Regions from separate parts of the Virgibacillus sp. genome, predicted to be linked through region 1. Evidence: riboswitches for the same ligand, from Rfam matches in the RefSeq annotation. Region 1 holds a riboswitch; each other region holds the start of a gene.
What was found. A riboswitch is a leader RNA that binds a small molecule or an ion and turns the genes downstream of it on or off. The one in region 1 is predicted to bind thiamine pyrophosphate.

Region 1 (3,971 bases):
ACTTCCGTATTAAAAGCAACAGAAAGTTTAGGTGGAGTACAAGGTTTATTGCAATACGAACCAGCTGAAACGATGAGTTTGGCCGTCGCACTTACGATCTGCATTGGTTCTTTTATAAGCGCAGGAACTTTAACACCTGATTTCACAAGATTTGCTCGAAAAAAACGTTCGGCAGTAGTTGCGACTGTGGTTGCTTTTTTCATCGGGAACACATTCATGTTTTTATTTGGAGCTGTAGGTTCTGTGGCAACGGGGCAAGCAGATATTTCTGAAGTTATGTTTATGCAAAATCTTATTTTACCTGCCATTATTGTTTTAGGGTTAAATATATGGACAACGAATGATAATGCCTTGTATGCATCAGGGCTTGGACTTTCTAACATTACGAAAATAGCAAAGCATAAAATTGTCATTTTTAATGGGATTATTGGTACATTAGGGGCCATGTGGTTATACAACAATTTTGTTGGCTTCTTAACGATTCTCGGTTCTGCTTTACCACCAATTGGAGCCATTTTATTAGCTGATTTTTTCATTCTTCGCCGCGGCCATTATCGAGCTTTCCATGAAATGACATTTACCGCTATCAATTGGATTGCATTTTTTGCTTGGGGAACAGGAATTGCTGCAGCAACTTTATTACCAGGTATCCCACCAATTAATGCGTTAATAGGTGCTGCAGTTACCCATGTTGTTGTTACGAAGCTTGTTGCTAGTGCAAAGGAAAAAGAAGTTATTCTAACCAATACAGAAAAGGTGGGGCAGTAAAAGTGATTATAAAAAATGCTAGATTACGCAATACATCTGGGTTATGGGATATTACTGTGACAGAAAAAAAAATTACATCTATTTCCCCTGCTAATCAGCAACAGCAGGTAGGAGAAATACTCGATGTCGCTGGCTCTTTAGTATTACCTCCATTTATCGAGCCTCATATTCATCTTGATACAACATTAACTGCAGGAGAGCCAAAATGGAATGAGAGTGGCACGTTATTTGAAGGCATTCAACGTTGGTCAGAGAGGAAGCAATCGTTAACGTATGAAGATGTGAAAGATAGAGCTACGCAAGCTTTGAAATGGCAAATTGCCCAAGGTATTCAGCATGTTCGCACCCATGTCGATGTAACTGATCCAAAGCTAACAGCACTACGAGCATTGCTAGAATTGAAGGAAGAAATGGCGGATTTTGTGAGCTTGCAACTTGTCGCTTTCCCACAAGAAGGTATTTTATCCTATCCGAAAGGGAAAGAATTGTTGGAAGAAGCTTTGAAGTTAGGTGCAGATGTAGTCGGAGGGATTCCGCATTTTGAATTCACTAGGGAATATGGTGTGGAGTCGTTAAAAATTGCCTTCGATCTTGCAGAAAAATATGAACGGTTGATGGACATTCATTGTGATGAAATTGATGATGAGCAATCTCGATTTGTGGAAGTAGTGGCGAAAGAAGCCTATGAGCGAGGGCTAGGGTCCAGAGTAACTGCCAGTCATACAACAGCAATGGGATCTTATAATGATGCATATGCTTATAAATTATTTCGTTTGTTAGAGATGTCGGAGATCAACTTTGTATCCAATCCACTTGTTAATATCCATTTGCAAGGGCGGTTTGACTCTTACCCAAAACGGCGTGGTTTAACTAGAGTGAAGGAGTTACTAGAAGCGGGTATGAACGTATGTTTCGGTCATGATGATATCTTTGATCCTTGGTATCCGCTTGGCACAGGAAACATGCTTCAAGTACTTCATATGGGGATACACGTCGCTCAATTATTAGGGTACGAGCAAATTGTAGATTCAATGAACCTCATTACAACAAACAGTGCTAAAGCAATGAGTCTTGAACAAGCGTATGGAATAGAAGTCGGAAAACCAGCTAACTTCATCGTTTTGGATGCAGAGAGTACGTATGAAGCGATTCGGAAACAAGCTATTGTCATGTATTCCATTCGCAATGGGAAGGTTATAGCAAAAACGAAGCCAAGTGAAACAACGATACAAGTAGGAACTGAGGAATATGTGGATTTTACTAGAAAATAAACAAGTGAAATGGAAAAGCCTGCTGGACGAATCCAGCAGGCTTTTTAAATGCGCATTGCTATAAAAACCTTGACACTTGCACGTGCCAACCGATATATTATCTATACAATTAAAAATGAAAATAGTTCACTAGGGGTGCCGCATTTGTGGCTGAGATCAACGTGTGACGTTGGGACTCTTGGAACCTGATCTGGCGTTATAAACCAGCGGAGGGAAGTGGCAGAAACTTTGATTCTAATATGGATTGGAGCAAATTGATTAGCTTAGAATTCGAATGCGATGTCACTTTTCCTCAGGGAAAAAAGTGGCATTTTTTATGCACAAAAATTTTAGGCTTTAAAGTCTAAGCAAAATGTAATCCTTTCGCTATGGAAATTTGTGGATAACTAAGCTTTCTATTCATGAAATCGTCTTAGCTCATATTGAGCAAAACTCGTCATCTCATAAAATTCACTTTTACCATTGGTAGAATGCTACTGTATTGGAATTCAGCTAGGTAAAAAGTTACGATGCTAATACGTTATCGATGTCGTACATGCAATGAGATATTGGCATGAGGGGGAGAAACAATGTCTGTTTTACAGTGGTTTGTTGACTTGGGAGCTAGTGTTATGCTCCCATTTGTAATTTTTATTTTTGCATTGATTTTGCGCACAAAGGTGAGCAAAGCTGTTCGCTCTGGGTTAATCGTTGGTATTGGTTTTATTGGTATTAATCTTGTTATCGGTCTATTAGGTGACAGCTTAGGGCCTGCAATTGAAGCTATGGTTGACAAATATGGTTTAGAGCTCACCATTATTGATGTTGGTTGGCCAGCAGCTGCAGCTATATCATATGGAACCGTTCTAGGCAGTTTGACGATTCCGATAGGTATTGCTATCAATTTACTTTTATTATCGATCGGATTTACTCGGACACTAAATATTGATATATGGAATTTTTGGCATACTTCTTTTACAGCCTCATTAGTTTTGGCGTTGACCAATCATTTCGCTATGGCTGTTGGAGTAATGATTGTTCATCATATAGTATTGCTTTTGCTTGGTGACTGGATTCAGAAGGATATCCAATCCTTTTATGGATTTAAACAGATTACTTTCCCGCATGGGGCTTCTGCTCCATCTTATATCGTAGCCAAACCTTTAAATTACGTATTTGATCGGATTCCTAAATTTAATAAGCTACAGGCAAATCAAGCTTCCATTCAAAAACATCTGGGTGTGTTTGGTGATAAGACAGTAATGGGGGTGGTCATCGGTTTATTTATTGGTGTACTGGCAGGATATGACCTTAAAAATACGTTAATTTTAGCAATGCAGACAGGGGCAGTGCTTGTCTTATTACCACGTATGGTTGCTTTATTAATGGAAGGACTTGCACCTGTTTCAGAAGCCGCTGGAAATTATATGAAGCAACGTTTTCCAGAGAGGAATTTATATATTGGAATGGACAGTGCTTTAGCGGTGGGGCATCCAGCCGTTTTATCAGCTTCTTTGTTATTAGTGCCCATCACTCTGTTTTTAGCCGTGATATTACCAGGTAATAAAGTGTTACCTTTTACAGACTTAGCGACGATTCCTTTTCTTATCGCTTTAATGGTACCTGTTTTTAAAGGTAATATAATTCGGACAGTTATTGGTGGAGCTTTTTATATTGGCATTGGTCTTTATATTGCAACTTGGGTAGCTCCTTTAGTAACAACGACAGCAATGAGTGCCGGTTTTAATATGGGAAATTATGGGGCGATTTCTTCGCTTGTAGATGGTGCAGTGTGGACAACTTTTCCTTTCATTTGGCTAACAGGAAGGATGCATTGGTTTAGTTTTATAGTTTTTGGGTCATTTATAATGGGTTTATTCTTCTATGTTAACAGACGAAAGAGACGCAAACATAAAAATAATTCCTATTGGAGGAAATAAAATGATTAAAATA
Region 2 (3,971 bases), on a different contig from region 1:
CTACCATAACCGTCTCTTCCTTTTTTAAATGATACTGTTCAACGATGTTTAAAATACCGTCAGGATGCGGTTTATAATGAGATACTTTGTCCGATCCTATAATATCATGAAAATAAGTATCTATGTTTAAACTTTGTAGATTCCGTTTTAGTACATCTGTCTTTTTACTTGATAAAACAAATAACAATTTTTCCTCTAAAACCATTTTATGTAACACTTCTGGTATATTCTTAAAAACGGTTAGTAAATCGCTTTCTAACTGTTTATACTGTTCACGGAAAGTTTGCAATAAAAGCTTATACTCATCTTTCAATAACTCTCGATCTGCCATTTTTTTAAAAGATGTTTCAATTGGGATTCCCATATAGTGTTCGATAGTATTCGCAGACGGTATATGTAGTCGTAACGCTTTAAAAGCATTCTGTGTTGCTAATACACTGCATTGCTTTGAATCTGCCAAGGTTCCATCAAAATCAAATATAATATTTTTATAGTTCAATTTATATACCCCTCTCTTCATCCATAAACCTCAGTTATTTGTTTGCCGTATATTTGTTACTCCCTGGACGTTGCTTTATGTTGTTCCAAGCTTTAATTGCATCTTCCCTACTTTTTCCTTTATTAGCCGGATCTGCAAAAAAGTCACGAATAAATTGATTATATTCAAATTGTGGAGCAATCGTTTTCTTGTATGACGGATCTTTCTTTCGCTCTCCCTCCTCATACCACGCTTGAACAACATCATGATACGTGTTACCGACATTTTCTTTAAAATAGTTTTGAATATACGTAGAGAAGTGAAAATTCGGGATAATTGTTTTAAAAAAAGCCCGCACATGCTGACTACAACGATGATTTTCCGTAATTACAGTATCTAAGCTTAATTCGTCTTTTGTTTTTGCTTTTTTAGTACCGCTTCTTTTTCGGATTGGCTTTTTTACCTCACCTGTACGCAAGAAAGTTTCAATGCGGTCTGTAAGTTCTAATTTCGATCCCGAAGTACGAATGCCATTTTGCTTACAAAATAATTGTAACTCTTCTTTTAACCAATAGTAGTCTTTGAAAGTTTGTACATGAATATCTTTCGTTAATGCTGGTCTCAATTTTCCACCTCCTAACGATTACATCTATTATAGAACATTCGTTGCTTTATATCCACCCGCTATAACAAATACAATTAGTATTAGAACAAAGGCTCGGGGCGCCCGTTTAGCAACGTAGCGAGTGGAGCGAATCAACTGAAGTTTTAGGAATCACGGTGAGGCACGAACCCATGATGACTTATCGTAGGGCGGATTCATGAAGTCGCCTAGTTGCTGGGCGATGGAGCGGGACGTGGCTCATTCGGTTATTTGGTTATCCCATAGCATCAAATTTTTATACTTTCTTATCTCTTGAAAAATAAAGTTGACTTTGTATGACACTATGATATGCTTCAAGTATAGTATTTCTACTAGGGGAGCCCCACTGGCGGCTGAGACAACGACCCTTAGAACCTGATCTGGTTTGTACCAGCGGAGGGAAGTGGAAAACTACTTAACAGCGTTATCTGTTTCATGTTTATATGTATGGACAAAAAGTCCTTTTACACAGATAGGTTGCGTGTATTAAGTATATCCCTTTCTTCCTCGAGCAATGAAAACATGTATGTATGAGGAGGAATTTTTTTATGTCATTTACAGACACATTACGAGAAGTAACCGCAAAGAGTTGGGAGCAAAGTGTAAAACATCCATTTGTAAAAGGGATTGCCAAAGGTGATTTATCCCTAGACATTTTCAAGTATTATATTTTACAAGACATTTATTACTTGAAGCACTATGGAAAAGTCCATGCCTTGGCAGCTACATTAGCTGAAGATTTTCAAGTAACAGCTATGCTAGCTGACAAAGCAAAAGGAACTGCACAAGCAGAGCTAACCGTTCATAAACAGCATGCAGAAATCTTAAACATCACAGATACAGATTGGGATAATTTCAAACCAGCCCCAACTGCTTACGCCTATACATCACACTTATATCGCGCTGCAGCATCTGGAAGCCTAGGTCAAGCTATTGCAGCCATGTTGCCTTGTTATTGGTTATACGCAGATATCGGAAAAACGTACGAAAATGCAAAACCAACCGAAAAAATCTATCAAAATTGGATTGCTACCTATGCAAGTGATTGGTTTCAAGATTCAACCAATGAACAGATTCATTTGCTTAATCAAATTGCATCCGAATCTACGGAGAAGCAAAAAGAAAAGATGAAAGAGCAATTTATCATTGCTAAAGAATACGAGCTTGCCTTCTGGGAGATGTCCTATATAAAGGAAAATTGGTTCTCTGACAGACATTGGCATGAGCTTTCGATGGCTTAAATAAATACAAAATCAGTGAGAGAAACCTATCTTTCACTGATTTTTTAATGTATAGAATTATTCCTCTTCTCCAGAAAATCTGTAAGTTCCAGGTTAATGATTATTTTTTATCATCATGAACATATAGAAAAATTGAACTACAATGGACACAACGAAATTTTTTCTGCATAATAACGATATATCCTAATTTTCAACTTACTACAACATGGATATAGAACAGATAATAATTGTTTATAGCTAGGAATGAATTCACTCTATATCCAGTCAAAACTATATTCTAGCCGAAAATAATTATCTAACATTTATTAATTTTGAAGGAGCGTTAATATGAACACTCTCCCCCTTTTATTAAGAAAACTTGTTACTTCTTACATACTAACTATCTTTATTGCTATCTACTTTGCAATCTTTTATCTATTCCCAATAGAATCAGCTTCCTATTATTTAGAAGTGGACTTTTTAGGGTGGACTTTCATTTATAGCATTTATATTTTTCCTGTACTGCTTTTATATGGAAGTCCTATTTCAATTATAGTAGAGCTCATTCATAAAAAAGGCATCTTTAAAAATAGATGGCTTTACATTCTATTACATAGTTTATTTGGAGGATTTTTCGGTATTATTGTGGTGACTCTTGACTCTTTTCTTTTTAATTGGTTATTCATTTTATTTGGCGCATTTTTGGCATTATTATACGCTGTGATTGATCGCATTCTCTATATAAAAATAAAAAGCAAAAAAGCAATTTGGATTAGTCTATCGTTTCCAGTTATTATATTAGCATTCATGTGGGGTGGTTTTCAATTTGCATCAGAGCCTCTCCCTCCATTTACTGCAGAAGATGCTATAAAATTTGCCTCAGAAGGAGATGAAATGCTAGCAAAATTCCCACAAAAAGAAGGTATTTCTAAAGTGAAAATTGACGGATACCATATAATTCAAGAAACAAAAGCTGAAATTATTGATGATGATACTTATATCCTATATTTTTTTGAAACATGGAGTAAAAATAGTGAAAGCGATTCATTTTCTGTTTCCTATAAGATAGACCGTAATTCTTCAACTTTGCACAACTCAGATTGGAACTATAGCCGTCCATTTGAATATTAAGTCTATCTAGTTTGGTAAATTTAAAGCGTTGGAAAACAGATTTTTTCTAAGAGGACAATAGATAAAGTGAACCTCAATGAGTGGTTTTCTCATCCCCCACTGATGTTAGTACCGCAAGGGTATCACCTAAAGGCAACTGAACGAATCGGGGATTTGGGTGCTGTTATCTCCCACTTAGACTTGATCAACTCACATCTCCAATTTTTGAAGTGGGAGGCTTACAGCACCTTATACTTTTTCTAAATTATTTGAGATAAACGAAAGGATTGCATAATTGCACCTTGTAATGAAATACTTTTTTATAAACTGTTAATTAGTTGCTCCGTTGTCCGTATCGTGGCAAATTCACCATGCAATGTAGCCAGAGATACATTATGTATAGTTTCTGCATCATAATATCTATTATTTTGATCTTTCAATCCAAATGCTGCAGTAGCATCTGAAATCAGATATGTATCAAACCCTAAATTACCACTCATTCTTGCAGTCGTTGATACAC
Region 3 (3,971 bases), on a different contig from region 1:
GATGTTTTTTCAAAATTGTACTTGGAAAAAAGGATATTGTCAACTTAATTTTCAAAAAAGTTTACATTTTGTATGAGTCTTTTTTCCGCTTATTCGTTCTATTAGGAAGAAGCAATAGGCTTATTCAACAGATGCCATCAATCTACCGTACCCAATTAATAAAATGTAAAGTGTACCATAGCTAATAATGGTTACTAAGATTTCTCTTTCGGATAAAAGGACCTTATTCTAAACCAACTGGCGATCTCCTTAATCCTATTAACGACTTTAGAAGGGTATGAGCAAATTTTCACGCGGAACGGGCTACTTCTACCTATGGGAGCGATTTTCCGAAGAATGGGAGAAAGTTAACCATTACGCTGGTTAACTTTCTAATGATAGGAGTCTGTAGTTTGAATCTATTCTTTCATATAAGATATACTTACAATACAAGTAAGAATCAATGGAGAGGGGATGGCTTACGATGGGGCAACAAATTAAAGGGAAGATTGCGTATATTACAGGTGCTGGTAGCGGTATTGGAAGAGCAACAGCACTTGCTCTTGCTCAGGAAGGTGTTCATTTAGGCTTAATAGCTCGTACGAAATCCAAACTGGAAGCTGTTGCAAGAGAAGTAGAAACATATGGTGTTAACACCAATTATGCTGTTGCTAATATAGCAAAGTTGGAAGAAGTAGAGGGGGCTGTTGCGGAGCTAGAAACGTCGCTTGGGTCTGCAGATATTTTAATAAATAATGCAGGTATTGGAGCATATGGTAATTTTCTAGAGATGGATCCAGAAACGTGGAAACAAACTTTAGAGGTGAATGTGTTCGGTACGTATCACGTGACCCGTGCCGTATTACCACATATGCTTAAGAAAAATCAAGGCGATATTATCATGATTTCCTCCAGTAACGGATTAAAAGGAACAGCAGGTTCGACTTCTTACAGTGCTTCCAAATTTGCCATTCAAGGTATGTCCGAAGCTTTAATGCAAGAAGTACGCAGAAATAACATTCGCGTTTTCACATTAAATCCAAGCCTTGTTGCCACAGAGCTTGCTTTCGGCGAAAAGTTAGCGGAGAAAAATGACGATAAGTATATGCAAGCCGAAGATTTAGCTGAATACATGGTAGCGCAATTAAAATTGCATCCGAGAATGTTTATTAAACAGTCGTTACAATGGGCTACGAATCCGTTCTAAAAACCAACACTGTTGCGGCAGACATTTAACAAAAGCCATTGCAACAGTGCTTATGATTGGCTTTTATAAAATTTTGTCCATTTTCAGAGACCGTTACTAAATAAATCATTCATTATCCTAAGGTCTACTCTGGCTAATCGAGATAACGAACAGGGTGTTAACTTGCAGCTAACGAGCTGATATAAATACTTGGTAAGTAACTTTGATAGCCAACGTTTTTTAATGGAAAGGCGTTGGCTATTAATTACGGTAAATAGTTTTCATAAAAAGGAAACGCTTATACTTAGGATGCTTTCTTCACCTGTTTTTTAGTCATAAGTGTTTCTGCTTGCACTAACCGAGGAGCGCTAGCTAAAATTACCGCTAAAACAATAGCACAAAAAACAAACGCACCTACAAAAGTCGTTCCATTCGCTATAAATGAATAAACGAGTGGCGACGTACCCTCAGGAGCAGATTCACCCCAAAAGATTACACCTGCAAGAAAATGCCAAAAATACCTTGCAATACTACCCACGAATGTCGCAGCCACAACCCATGCCAAAGCGGTTTTTTTATACCCTTTTTCAAAACTTTTCTGAATTATAGAAGAGAGTAATCCGGCAAAACCAACGCTAGCAAAAGCAATAAAATATTCAATAAAAAATTGCAATGGTGTCAAATAGTAAGCATCACCGAGCATCACCTGTAACAACCCCCATAAGAAACCCGCTAATATCCCTGCTAGCATTCCTCTCCGAAATGCAAGAATAAATATGGGCACCATAGCAAAAGAGATCGATATAGCTGGTGATAATTTAATCGAAGGAAGAAAATCCAAAATCATTGCAAATGCTGCAAAAAATGCTGCTTCAATCATTACTAATAAGCGAATATTTTTCATTAAAAAAGCTCCCCTTTCACGGAAACCCCAAGGGAAGCATCATTGTTCAGCGTAGTTGTTCATTTATGTGTAGAAGGTAAATGCTTATAAACGTCCGCTTTACATTCAGGATCTTCCTTGCACCTAAATCGAACTAGCATTTTATGAATAAACCTAAACATTGTTGTCCACATCCCTACGCAAGTGCTAACTAAACAGGTTCAAAGGGTCTCGAACGATTTCGTTCCATCTCAGCAAAATAGCTCCCCTTGTGGTTTCTATGTATATGATTTTCATCTATTATAAGCGATAAATTGTTCTTTGAACAGCTTTTAGCTCCTTTATACACCAAAATTTTTTTAGCAACAAGTCGTGTTCAAATAAATAGTCAGGGAAATGAAGCTAACTTCTTAAATTATCGAAGAGGTCGCGCACATTCCTCATGTTGGCGATAGCTTTTCACCATTAAAAAGACATGTCTGATATACGCATCAATGACCTACCAAAGTCAAAGAAGTATATCTGACATGCCTACATCCAGAGTAGAGAGCGAGTGCATAACTAATTTTCCGTGTACTTTAAATGAAGTGCGTTTGGCATAGCAATTAGAAAAATAAACGATAAAAAAGTGATAAATACCTATTCATCAATCAATCTATGTTTATAACGATCACTACTTCGTGTTTCATCGTACCAAGCAAATGAGTCGCCAATTTCAGACGGATGAATTCTAAAGCTACCTCACGAGCAAAACTCCAGACTCAAAAGTAACAGCCTATGCTTTTCTTACCATTACGCCTTAACGCCATTCGTAAATAACCTGTTTTCACACTAATTTGCACTTCAAATTCATTCTTTACACCTTTTTATTAGTTTACGCCAACGCGCTCCCACGCACGAGCAACTTCCTGAGCAGCGCTTTCCCCATACAAATCTTGAGCGGATTGAATGAGTGCTTGTCTTGCATCTTGGAAACTACTATTCGGCGTTAAATAGGTCGTTAATGCACGATAATAAACTTGTTCCGCCTTACTTACACCTATACCATGAACAGTGAAATAAGCCGCTTTATTCGGAATTCCACTATTGATATGAACTCCACCCCAATCACCGTCTCGGGTGTTTGGTAAATGTTGATAATCGTTCATATGATCTGGCTGATTATACCTTGTTGGGTTTGCCAAACTGCGCAGTGCATCCCCTTCAATACCAGGTGTAAATACATCTTCACCAATTAACCAATCACCATCTACAAAATAGGCAAAAACATCAGCAAACGATTCATTTAACGCACCAGATTGGTTGGCATACACAAGATCAGCTGTTTCATCAATTACCCCATGTGTAAGCTCATGAGCTACAATATCATTTGCACCTGATAACGGAGCAAATCTTCTTCCGTCTCCATTACCGTAAATGATTTTATCACCAACCCATACCGCATTATTATAATTATTTCCATAATCGACAATAGACCGAATTGTTGCACCATTGTCGTCATAGCTGACTCGACCAAATGTATTATAATAATAATCAAATACTTGTCCAGCATAATAGTGAGCATCAACAGCTGCCTGTTGTTCTTCATTCGTAAAACGATTATCTTCATCTTTCACATACACACCTGGAAGATTTCTATCGCCTCTTCCTTGATTCGTGAACGTTTCAATAACGCCATTCATTCGTTTTGTCGTATCATAGAGATAGTAGTCCCCTTGATGATAAAACGTATTTAACTGTCTATGATGTCCAAGGGTACCTATTCCACTTCCAGTTGAGGCAAATTCTTGTGCCTGATTGATTGCTTTTAAAACCTCTCCACTCTCTGCATTTACCCAAATATTCCAGTACGCTGGTTTCGGTTTGGCGAATTGAAGCTCTACGCGATATGCTAACGTGTACTGTTTATTGTCATCGTGATAG
Region 4 (3,971 bases), on a different contig from region 1:
AGAAAAAATCCGATACGGAAGCCTCTCGTAGTTCTTTTTGTAGCGAGTATCTTAAAATATCATTTTCCTCAAATACAGAAGTGGCTTCGCGCTTGATAGAATCTTGAAAAGCGGAGTCAATTAATATATAACTTCCAATGCTGAAGCAGGAGACAGATACGATCATCGTGGAATAAAATATTTTCCAAAATAACTTCATGCTATACCTCTAGTCTATAGCCCACCTTATAGACTGCTACGATTTTATCCTTTAAACCAAGCTTTTGTCGCATGCGTTGCACGTGCAGGTCAATCGTCCTGCTTTCGCCGACAAAATCTTCTCCCCATACTTTCATAGAGATGTTACTCCGAAATAGAGCAATATTTTTATTGTTGATAAATAATAATAATAAGTCGTACTCTTTCGCTGTTAGATTAACAGTTTTTCCTGATTTGGTTACGACTCTGGAAAGCGTATCTATTTTTATATCAAACAATTCTATAAATTGTTTGTTTTTATCATATCTGCGTAAAACAGTTTCCACTCGGGCTAGTAATTCTACGATTTCAAAAGGTTTCGTTAGGTAGTCTTCCGCTCCAAGCTTTAACCCTTTTACTTTATCCGTTACATCTGATTTGGCAGTTAAAAATATGACTGGTATATCGTAAGGCTGGATATATTCTAGTAAATCATAGCCATTAATTTTGGGGAGCATAATATCTAAAATTGCTAAATCAAAATGATTTGCTTCAATCATATCAGCAGCTTGTTCTCCATCATAGGCACAGAAACATTCATATCCTGCATCTCCGAGACTCATTTTTATTAAGTCAGATATTGGTTTTTCATCTTCAACGATTAGTATTCGAACCATTGGGCAAACCTCCCTCTCTTTCATTATAAATTATCTGTGTAACAATGTTGTATCATATCTATCTGGTATATATATCCTTTCGAAATCTATAGGTTATAATAGGCTGTTAGCAAGCTATTGTATCGTTCTACCTAAGGAATAAAGAAAGCTACGACATGTCACCAAGTCTTTATGGTGATAGCCGTAGCTTTTAAATGATGAGCTTTACATTTTTAGGGCGGATTTTTATGAAGTTAAAAATCTGTAGATCATGCCGCCTGATATTGGTCCAAAATAATTATTGCTTTTTTAGTTTATTGCTTTTAATAGTCATTTCAACGGATAAAGATTTGCAAAGAATTATAAGTTTTGGGCAGCAACAGGGACAGGCCACATGGCTTGATGTTCTGCCATGTCCCAGAACATATATTCAAAATAGCTCGTTTTCACAACGATATCTTCCAAGATGGTTAACTCGTGTTCTGGTTTATCTTCCGCAATTGTATTAATTAAATCAATGCAATCGTTAGCCAGTGCTGTAAAATCTTCGGAGGAATACATTTGTACCCAATTGCCATAAAATTCATGTTCCAAGGCGTTTGGCCAGGCTGCCAATGCTTTGCCAATGTAATTATAACTCCAAGCACAAGCGAGTACGGCGGCGACTGTATTTTCTATGCCACCTTGTTGTGCCACATTTAGCATATAACTTGTGTATGCAGTCGTTGTTGCCGCCGCTTCTGTTTCTTCTAATTCATCAGCAGTTATGCCAAACTTGCTTGCATAGTTACGATGTAAATCCATTTCCATATGCAAGGTTCCATGAAGTAAATTGGCAAACGTTGTCATTGTTGATAAATCATGTGCTTTCGCGCTTCCTAGTGCAAACAAGCGAGAATATTCTATTAAATAAACATAGTCTTGCTTCATCCAGTGCTTGAACTTTTCCTTATCAAGCCAACCTTCTCCTAACCCTTTTACAAACGGATGCTCCAAATAGGATTTCCAAATTGGCTCTACCTTTTTCCATAAACGATCTGTAAATAGTTGTTGCATAATACTATATTCTCCTCTCGATAATTGAAATTATTTTAATGCTAGAGAAGATGTGGAAACAACAAACCTTTGTAGTTCAGGATAAGACGTACTTGCATCTGGAGAAAATAATAATCCCCATTCTACGATGTAAATAGAATGGGGAAGTGATTGCCTGATTATTACTATTCATGCAAGTTGTCACTTCCCTACGCTAGTACAAACTAGATCAGGTTCAAAGGGTCAAGTTTCCTTTCTCAGCAATAAAATTGCTCCCCTAGTGAGATATATAATAACACTATGTATTGCCATTAAAGCATAGATGGTAGATTTAGGCAAAGGAAGTGAGGATAGTAGTAGGTTCTTTGCATCTTTTTGGTCTATTAAAAGGCGCTCTCATCAGGTAGGATAAGGGTATTGTGTGTAAAGGAGAGGGTTGTTCATGCTTTTAGAAGTTATTGCTACGAACTTAACGGATGTGATAGAAGCAGAGCAGTATGGAGCAGATCGGATTGAACTTAGCCCTGCGATGGCAGAAATAGGGCTTACACCAAGTTACGGTTTACTAAAAAAAGCGGTTGAAGCTGTCCATCTGCCTATAAATGTCATGGTTCGTCCGCATAGTCAATCATTTGTATACAACAAATACGATATAGACACGATGAAGGAAGATATAGATCTGATTAAAAAGATGGGTGCAAACGGTATCGTTATAGGGGCATTGACTGCTGAAAAAACAGTTGATGAGGAAGTGTTGAAACAGCTATTAGATGTGGCTGATGATTTAGAAGTAACTTTTCATCGGGCGTTTGATTTTGCTCGTGACCAAGAAGAAGCGTTAGCATGCTTGGCACAATATAAGCAAATAACGACAGTGTTAACTGCAGGAGGTAACTATAAAGCACCTGATGCAATTCCGCAGCTACAACGATTGATTCATTTGGCTGCGGATACACATGTAAATATGATGGTGGGGCATGGTTTAAAGCCAGCAACCTTTGCTGATGTATACGAGCAAGTGAAACCCCATGCATTCCACTTTGGTTCTGGCGCTAGAAGGAACGATTCATTCGCATATAAACTGGATCGCAGCAAGATACAACAAATAAAAAATATACTCCAAAAATAAATCTGACATAGGTAGAGCCTGAGCTTATTAAACAAGCTCAGGCTCGCTTCATGCATTATTTTTTTGATTGCGAAAATTCCTTTAAATTAAATGATTTTATTGATTTATTCAGAAAAATAGAATATAATACAATAACAACAATTGATGAAAAATTAAGTAAACTATGTATATTTTTTATCTATATTCTAGTTTGCTTCATTTTTAATGAAAGATAAAGGAGGGGGATCATGAACAACAAATTATTAGAAATTAAAAATTTAAAAACATCTTTTAGAATAGATGACAATTATTATGCTGCAGTAGATGATGTTTCTTTATCTGTTAATAAGAATGAGACATTGGCCATTGTAGGAGAATCTGGTTCTGGGAAAAGTGCCCTAGCTTTTTCTGTTATGGGGTTACATACGAAAGCAAAAATAGAAGGAAATATTTATGTTAAAGGACAAGACATTGTAAATATACCAGCAAGTAATTTAAATAAGCTACGAGGAAATCATATGTCTATGATTTTTCAAGACCCGTTAACAGCGTTAAATCCGTTGATGACGGTGGAAGATCAAATTGGGGAAGCTTTATTATTACATAATCGACAGTTATCGAAAACGAAACGAAAAGAACGAGTGATTCACTTGTTAAATCAAGTTGGTATTCCTCGTCCGGAGTACACTTGTGAACAGTATCCACATCAATTATCTGGTGGTATGAGGCAGCGAGTGATGATTGCCATCGCTATTGCCAATAAACCAGAACTACTCATTGCTGATGAGCCTACTACAGCGCTTGATGTAACGATTCAAGCCCAAATACTTGGGTTAATGAATGATTTAAAAGAACAAATGAATACAGGTGTTATTTTAATTACCCATGATTTAGGTGTTGTCGCTGAAATGGCGGATCGTGTAGCCGTTATGTATGCAGGGCAAATTGTAGAGATAGCGGATGTTTATACGTTATTTCAAAAACCGCTTCATCCA

Region 2: linked by a shared signal. The riboswitch ahead of tenA (thiaminase II) and the one ahead of HLX49_RS12410 (PTS galactitol transporter subunit IIC) in region 1 are both predicted to bind thiamine pyrophosphate.
Region 3: linked by a shared signal. The riboswitch ahead of thiT (energy-coupled thiamine transporter ThiT) and the one ahead of HLX49_RS12410 (PTS galactitol transporter subunit IIC) in region 1 are both predicted to bind thiamine pyrophosphate.
Region 4: linked by a shared signal. The riboswitch ahead of tenA (thiaminase II) and the one ahead of HLX49_RS12410 (PTS galactitol transporter subunit IIC) in region 1 are both predicted to bind thiamine pyrophosphate.

Annotation. Positions count from the first base shown of each region.
Region 1 is NZ_JABXHF010000056.1:16,878-20,848, reverse strand. It holds partial or broken gene codB (cytosine permease) at 1-768, shown strand, start outside; gene HLX49_RS12415 (cytosine deaminase) at 771-2,039, shown strand; TPP riboswitch at 2,161-2,271, shown strand; gene HLX49_RS12410 (PTS galactitol transporter subunit IIC) at 2,609-3,958, shown strand; gene HLX49_RS12405 (PTS sugar transporter subunit IIB) at 3,960-3,971, shown strand, end outside.
Region 2 is NZ_JABXHF010000008.1:19,633-23,603, reverse strand. It holds gene HLX49_RS02995 (HAD family hydrolase) at 1-499, opposite strand, end outside; gene HLX49_RS02990 (DUF6434 domain-containing protein) at 534-1,103, opposite strand; TPP riboswitch at 1,446-1,540, shown strand; gene tenA (thiaminase II) at 1,670-2,362, shown strand; gene HLX49_RS02980 (hypothetical protein) at 2,813-3,472, shown strand; gene HLX49_RS02975 (cysteine hydrolase family protein) at 3,772-3,971, opposite strand, start outside.
Region 3 is NZ_JABXHF010000064.1:5,221-9,191, reverse strand. It holds gene HLX49_RS13320 (3-ketoacyl-ACP reductase) at 464-1,186, shown strand; gene thiT (energy-coupled thiamine transporter ThiT) at 1,470-2,069, opposite strand; TPP riboswitch at 2,225-2,328, opposite strand; gene HLX49_RS13310 (M4 family metallopeptidase) at 2,918-3,971, opposite strand, start outside.
Region 4 is NZ_JABXHF010000047.1:9,921-13,891, forward strand. It holds gene HLX49_RS10980 (sensor histidine kinase) at 1-199, opposite strand, end outside; gene HLX49_RS10985 (response regulator transcription factor) at 201-854, opposite strand; gene tenA (thiaminase II) at 1,194-1,889, opposite strand; TPP riboswitch at 2,058-2,157, opposite strand; gene HLX49_RS10995 (copper homeostasis protein CutC) at 2,311-2,997, shown strand; gene HLX49_RS11000 (ABC transporter ATP-binding protein) at 3,225-3,971, shown strand, end outside.